Linked DNA regions of Actinoplanes teichomyceticus ATCC 31121. The protein of the gene in region 1 interacts with the protein of each later gene in a pairwise test. Links are inferred from orthologs where the notes say so. Each region holds a gene or a part of one and is shown in the gene's direction. Other genes may lie near its edges. The genes, in order: ndk and ung.

Region 1 (3,133 bases):
CGGGTAGCCGGCGCTCCGGGAGGCCGTGACGTCGTCGGCCACGTCAGCCGGTCCGGACGCCACGTCACCCGGTCCGGACGCCACATCAGTTGCTCCGGACGCCGCGTCAGCCGGTCCGGACGTCGCGCCGGTGCGGCCGGACGGTGCGTTGGCGGCCGCGGGAGCGGGGGAGCCGGGCGCCGGGGCCCGCCCCGGACCGGGCGGCACCGGGTCGGGGCCGATGGGGTCGAAGCCGATCGGATCGGTGGCGGCCGTGTCGAAACCGCCCGGCCGCGGGCCGCTGCCCGCTCGCCGGGGCAGCGGGGTGACCTGCTCGTCGCTGCCGACGAGCTGACCCTCGATGATGGTCCCGTTCGGCGTCTCGCGGACGCCTACCGGTGCCGGGACGCGGCTGTCCAGGTACGCCGAGGTCGTCTCGTAGTCGTTCGCCCGGCCCTCCCAGGGCCCGGGCGCGACCGCGCCGAGGACGTCGTCGTCCGCCTCCTCGTCGGGGTCCGGGCCCAGGTCCGGCAGCATCGACTGGGGCGCGGCGCCGGAGTCGTCGCGGAGCGGGGCGTCCTTCCAGTTGACCCGGACCCGGCGGGTGTCGTCGACGTCGACGGTGATCGGGACCGTCGCGCCGATCGCCGGCCATTTCGCGAGCGGCACCCGGCCTTCGCGGATCAGCCGGTCGAAGGTGCCCAGACCGGGCGCCACCACGATGGCCTGGATCTCGGCGCGGCCGTACGCTCCGGCCGCCGGCGGCGCGGTGATGTCCACGACCTCCGCGCTGCCGGCCACGGTGGCACGTCCGCCGCGGCGCACGTTGCTGACCATGGCGAGCGCGACGGCTATCGCCACCACGACAAGGCCGAAGATCGCCACAGGCCAGCTCGACAGGCCGAGCCCGTAAACGATCACAAAGACGCCGAGCGTGCCCATGACCGCCGCCACCAACTTGCGTGCCGGAGCGATGGGCCGTCCGGTCTGGTTCGCCACTGTGGACCTCCCGGTTGTTCCCGTCAGGTTATGGCCCGCCGGTCGCTTGGCGGAAGTACGGCAGTCCGGGCATCGCTGCTCGCCGTGTCGCCAGGTACCGATAGGCTGAACCTCAGGCGTCTCGGCCTGTCGTCTTCCCTAAGGAGCTACGTGTCCAGCAACACCGAGCGGTCGCTCGTGCTCGTCAAGCCTGATGCGGTCCGCCGCGGTCTGCTCGGTGAGATTCTGTCGCGTTTCGAGCGTAAGGGCCTGGTCATCGAGGCGCTGGAGTTGCGCACGATGGATGCCGAGCTGGCCGACCGGCACTACGCCGAGCACGTCGACAAGGCGTTCTACCCGCCGTTGAAGGCGTTCATGACCAGCGGCCCGCTCGCCGCCGTGGTGCTCTCCGGCGACCAGGTGATCGACGTGGTCCGCGCCATGATCGGCGCGACCGACGGGCGCAAGGCGGCCGCCGGCACGATCCGGGGCGACCTGGCGCTCTCCAACCGGGAGAACCTGGTGCACGCGTCCGACTCGCCGGACAGCGCCAAGCGCGAGCTGGCGCTCTGGTTCCCGAACCTCTGACGGCTCGCCGCCGGGGCATCCGCGGCCCGGCTCGCCCCGCGACGCGCGGCGGCGGGCCGGGCCGCAGCCGTGATGGGTGCGGCTGTCCGGCGCTGATCACGGCGTGAAGTTCAGGGGACGGCCACCTGCGGGCCACGTCGGATCGATAGGCATCTGGTCATGGCATCGATGTCACGACGGAATCTGTTGCGCGCCGGAGTGGCCGGCGGCGTCGCCGGGACCCTGTTCGAGGCGCCCGCGTTCGCCTCGGCCGACAGCCGGCCGGTGATCACCCACGGGGTGCAGAGCGGCGACGCCACCGCCGACTCGGCGGTGGTCTGGGCCCGGGCGGACCGGCCCGGACGGCTCTGGGTGCAGGCCAGCCGGCGCCCCGACTTCCGCGGCTCCCGGGTGGTACGCGGCCCGCTGGTCACCCCGGAGACCGGCCTCACCGGCAAGGTGCGCCTGCGCGGCCTGCCCGCCGGGGAGCGGATCCACTACCGGGCGCGGGTGGAGAGCCTGGACCGGCCCGGACGGTTCAGCCTGCCGGTGGACGGCACCCTGCGGACCGCGCCGACCCGCCGCGCCGACATCCGGTTCGTCTGGACCGGGGACGTGGCCGGCCAGGGCTGGGGCATCGACCCGGAGCACGGCGGGATGCGGCTGTTCGAGTCGGCGCGGCTGCGGCGGCCGGACTTCTTCCTGCACAGCGGGGACACCGTGTACGCCGACGGCCCGCTGGCCGAGACGGTCACGCTGCCGGACGGGCGGATCTGGCGCAACCTGCTCACCGACGCCAAGCTGAAGGTGGCCGAGACGCTGGACGAGTACCGCGGGCAGTACGCGTACAACCTGCTCGACGACGCGTACCGGCGGTTCGTCGCGTCGGTGCCGCAGATCAACCAGTGGGACGACCACGAGGTCACGAACAACTGGTACCCGGGGGAGATCCTGGACGACGCGCGGTACACCGAGAAGCGGGTGGACGTGCTGGCGGCCCGGGCGCATCAGGCGTACCACGAGTGGGTGCCGACGCCGCAGCGCACCGGGCCGGTGTACCGGAAGATCCCGTACGGGCCGCTGCTCGACGTCTTCGTGCTGGACATGCGCACGGTCAAGGATCCCAACGACGGCAACACCTACGCCGACCGCACGCGCGGGCTGCTCGGGCGCGAGCAGCGGCAGTGGCTGATCGACGGGCTGCGCCGCAGCCGGGCGACCTGGAAGGTGATCGCCAACGACCTGCCGCTGGGCCTGGTCGTGCCGGACGGGGCGGTCGCGCAGGAGGGGGTCGCGCAGGGCGACGCGGGCCGGCCGGCGGGCCGCGAGATCGAGTTCGCCGAGGTGCTGCGGGCGGCGCACCGGCACGGGGTGACCGGGATCGTCTTCCTGACCGCGGACGTGCACTACACCGCCGCGCACCACTACGACCCGGCGCGGGCGGCGGTGGCGGACTTCACCCCGTTCTGGGAGTTCGTGTCCGGCCCCGCGCACGCGGGCGCGTTCGGCCCGAACGCGCTGGACGGCACGTTCGGGCCGGAGGCGGTCTTCGTGCACGCCCCGCCGGTGGCCAACACCTCGCCGGCCCTGGGTTACCAGCACTTCGGCG
Region 2 (3,311 bases), 640 kb from region 1 along the record:
CACGGAGCTGCACGTGGAGATCGTGCTGCCCGGGCAGCCGGGCGCGCCCGCGGCAGGGCGGCCCGGCGTGGCCGGGGAGGGGCGCGCGGGCGTGGCCGGGGAGGGGCGCGCGGGCGTGGCCGGGGAGGGGCGCGCGGGCGTGGCCGGGGAGGAGCGCGCGGGCGCGGACGAGGGGAAGCCGACGATCGTCTTCGTGCACGGCTTCGCCCTGGACATGGGCACCTTCTACTTCCAGCGCAAGGTGCTCGCCGAGCGCGGCGAGCACCGGCTGGTCTTCTACGACCAGCCCGGGCACGGCCGCTCCAGCAAGCTGCACTCCGGGACGTACGACATCGCCGCCCTGGGCCGGTCGCTGGCCGCGGTGCTCGACGCGACCGTTCCGGACGGGCGCATCATCCTGGTCGGGCACTCGATGGGCGGCATGACCATCATGGCGTTCGCCGAGCAGTACCCGGAGTGGTTCGGCAACCGGGTGGTCGGCGTGGTGCTGATGTCCACCTCGGCCGGCCTGTTCGACAAGGCCACGCTGGGTGTGACGAACGTGGTGGCCCGGGCCAGCGCGCCGTTCTTCCCGCTCTGGGACAAGGCGGCCCGGCTGGGCGGCGGCACCATCGACCGGGCCCGGGTGGCCTCCTCCGACCTGGCCTGGCTGCTCACCCGGCGGTACGGCTTCGGCGAGGCCCGGCCCAGCCCCACGCTGGTCACCTTCGTGGAGAGCATGAACTCCCGCACCTCGGTGGAGACGCTCACCAAATATCTGAACACGCTCTACCGGCACAGCCGGCTGCCGGCGCTGTCCGCGCTGCGCGGCGTCCCGGTGCTGGTGGTCGTCGGCACCCGGGACTACCTCACCCCGGTCACTCACTCCGAGCAGATCATCGAGCAGCTGCCCGAGGCCGAGCTGCTGAAGGTCGAGAACAGCGGGCACGTTGTGATGCTGGAGAAGGCCGACGAGGTGAACGCGGCCCTGATCCCGTTCCTGGAGAAGATCTCGTGAAGCTGACCACCGTCGAACAGACCCACGCGTTCGGCCGCCGGCTGGCCGCGGTGCTGCGCCCGGGCGACCTGGTGCTGCTGACCGGGCCGTTGGGGGCCGGCAAGACCGCGCTGGTGCAGGGCATCGGCGCGGGGCTGGGCGTGCAGGGGCCGATCACCTCGCCGACGTTCGTGATCGCCCGGCTGCATCGTGGCCCGGTGCCGCTGGTGCACGCGGACGCGTACCGGCTGGGCGACCGGCCGGACCCGCGCGCCGAGATCGACGACCTGGACCTGGACGCCTCCGCCGACGAGGCGGTCACCGTGGTGGAGTGGGGCGCCGGCCTGGTCGAGCAGCTGAACGACGAGTACCTCCTGGTCCGCATCGAGCGGCTGGACGACGACACCCGAGTGATCGAATTGGTGCCGCACGGCGGCGACTGGGCACTTCGACTGGAGAAGATGTGAACCTGATCGAGCGGCTTCCCGCGCAGTGGCGCGCCGAGCTGGCCCCCTTCCTCGATGGCCCGGCGACCGCCGCGCTGGGTGAGTTCGTCGCGGCGGAGTACGCCGCGCAGACCGTCTACCCGCCGGTGGAGGACCTGTTCGCGGCGTACCGGCTGTGCCTGCCGGAGCAGACCCGGGTGCTGATCCTGGGCCAGGACCCCTACCACGGCCCGGGGCAGGCGCACGGGCTGAGCTTCAGCGTGCGCGACGGGATCCGGGTGCCGCCGTCGCTGCGCAACGTGTTCAAGGAGCTCGCCGAGGACGTCGGGGTCGCCCCGCCGACCGGTGGCGACCTCACCGGCTGGGCCCGGCAGGGCGTGCTGCTGCTCAACGCGGTGCTGACGGTGCGGGCCGGCAAGGCCGCCTCGCACGCCGGCAAGGGCTGGGAAGCGTTCACCGACGCGACGATCCGGGCGCTGAACGCGCGCGACGACCGGATCGTCTTCCTGCTCTGGGGCGGCTACGCGAGGAAGAAGGCCGAGCTGATCACCAACCCGGTGCACGCGGTGCTGGAGGCGGGGCACCCGAGCCCGCTCAACCGGGCCGGGTTCCTCGGCAGCCGCCCGTTCAGCGCCGCGAACAAGGCGCTGGCCGACGCCGGGCGCCCGGTGGTGGACTGGGATCCCCGGGCCACCGTCTAGGGTTTCAGACGTGCTCGTACTCGCTCTGGACACCGCCACGCCCGCTTCGACGGCGGCGCTCGTCGAGGTCACCACGGACGGCCTGTTCGGGGTGGCGGAAAGTCGTACCGTCGATCCGCGCGCGCACGGCGAGAAGCTGGCGCCGGAGATCGCGACGGTGCTGCAGGTCGCCGGGCGCCGGCCGGGTGACCTGGCCGCGATCGTGGCCGGCCTGGGCCCGGGGCCGTTCACCGGTCTGCGGGTGGGGCTGGCCACCGCGGCGAGCATGGGTCAGGCGCTCGGCATCCCGACGTACGGCGTGTGCTCGCTGGACGCGCTGGGCCGCGCGGCCGGTCCGGGCCGGGTGCTGGTCGCCACGGACGCGCGCCGGCGCGAGGTCTACTACGCCACCTACGCCGACGGCGAGCGGGTGTCCGGGCCCGACGTCGCCAAGCCGGCCGACGTGCCGGTCGGCGGCCTGGACCGGGCCGCCGGCGAGGGCGCGCTGAAGTACGGCGACGTCTTCGGCCTGCCGGTCGAGGAGCATCTGCTGCACCCGCCCGGGGCGGCCCTGGTCGCGATCGCCGCCGAGCGGGTCCGCTCGTCCGCGCCCGGCGAGATCCTCACCCCGCTCTACCTGCGCCGTCCGGACGCGGTCGAGCCGGCCGGTCGCAAGCCGGTGCTGACCTGATGCGGATCGAACGTTTCCGCTGGTGGCACATCGACGAGGTGCTGCCGATCGAGGCTGATCTCTTCGGCGCCGAGCGGTGGTCCGCCGCGATGTTCTGGAACGAGCTCGCCCAGCGCCACCACTACGTGGTCGCGACGGTGGACGGCGCGGTCGCCGGTTACGCCGGCCTGTCCGTCGTGGACGACGACGAGTCCTGGGTGCAGAACATCGCGGTCCGCCGGGACGCCCAGCGGCTCGGCATCGGCCGCGCCCTGTTGGAGGACCTGCTCGGCGAGGCGGCGCGCCGCGGGGTCGGCCGGACCCTGCTGGAGGTGGCGGTCGACAACCATCCGGCGCAGAAGCTGTACGCCACCTACGATTTCGAGCCGGTCGGCATCCGCCGCGGCTACTACCAGCCCAGCAACACCGACGCCCTGGTGATGATGCGAGATGCGTGACGAGCCCCTGGTCCTCGGGATCGAGACCTCCTGCGACGAGACCGGAGTCGGCGTCGTGCGCGGGCACACCCTGCTCGCCGA

The links.
Region 2: the proteins of ndk (region 1) and ung interact in binary tests that used the Escherichia coli proteins (3 or more experiments, as listed by UniProt). The link is inferred for Actinoplanes teichomyceticus ATCC 31121 from one-to-one orthologs.

What each region holds. Positions count from the first base shown.
Region 1 is NZ_CP023865.1:1,338,339-1,341,471, forward strand. What follows is about bases 15-2,836. They hold ndk (nucleoside-diphosphate kinase), read left to right. Parts: upstream 15-1,128; coding sequence 1,129-1,545; downstream 1,546-2,836. Other genes in these bases: ACTEI_RS38895 (VOC family protein), read right to left, coding at 15-978; ACTEI_RS06115 (alkaline phosphatase D family protein), read left to right, coding at 1,705-2,836. Outside these bases: more of ACTEI_RS38895, read right to left, coding at 1-14; more of ACTEI_RS06115, read left to right, coding at 2,837-3,133. UniProt on the Escherichia coli protein: Major role in the synthesis of nucleoside triphosphates other than ATP. The ATP gamma phosphate is transferred to the NDP beta phosphate via a ping-pong mechanism, using a phosphorylated active-site intermediate.
Region 2 is NZ_CP023865.1:699,160-702,470, forward strand. The notes cover bases 282-3,281. They hold ung (uracil-DNA glycosylase), read left to right. Parts: upstream 282-1,439; coding sequence 1,440-2,123; downstream 2,124-3,281. Other genes in these bases: tsaE (tRNA (adenosine(37)-N6)-threonylcarbamoyltransferase complex ATPase subunit type 1 TsaE), read left to right, coding at 994-1,443; tsaB (tRNA (adenosine(37)-N6)-threonylcarbamoyltransferase complex dimerization subunit type 1 TsaB), read left to right, coding at 2,134-2,793; rimI (ribosomal protein S18-alanine N-acetyltransferase), read left to right, coding at 2,793-3,230; tsaD (tRNA (adenosine(37)-N6)-threonylcarbamoyltransferase complex transferase subunit TsaD), read left to right, coding at 3,223-3,281. Outside these bases: more of tsaD, read left to right, coding at 3,282-3,311. UniProt on the Escherichia coli protein: Excises uracil residues from the DNA which can arise as a result of misincorporation of dUMP residues by DNA polymerase or due to deamination of cytosine.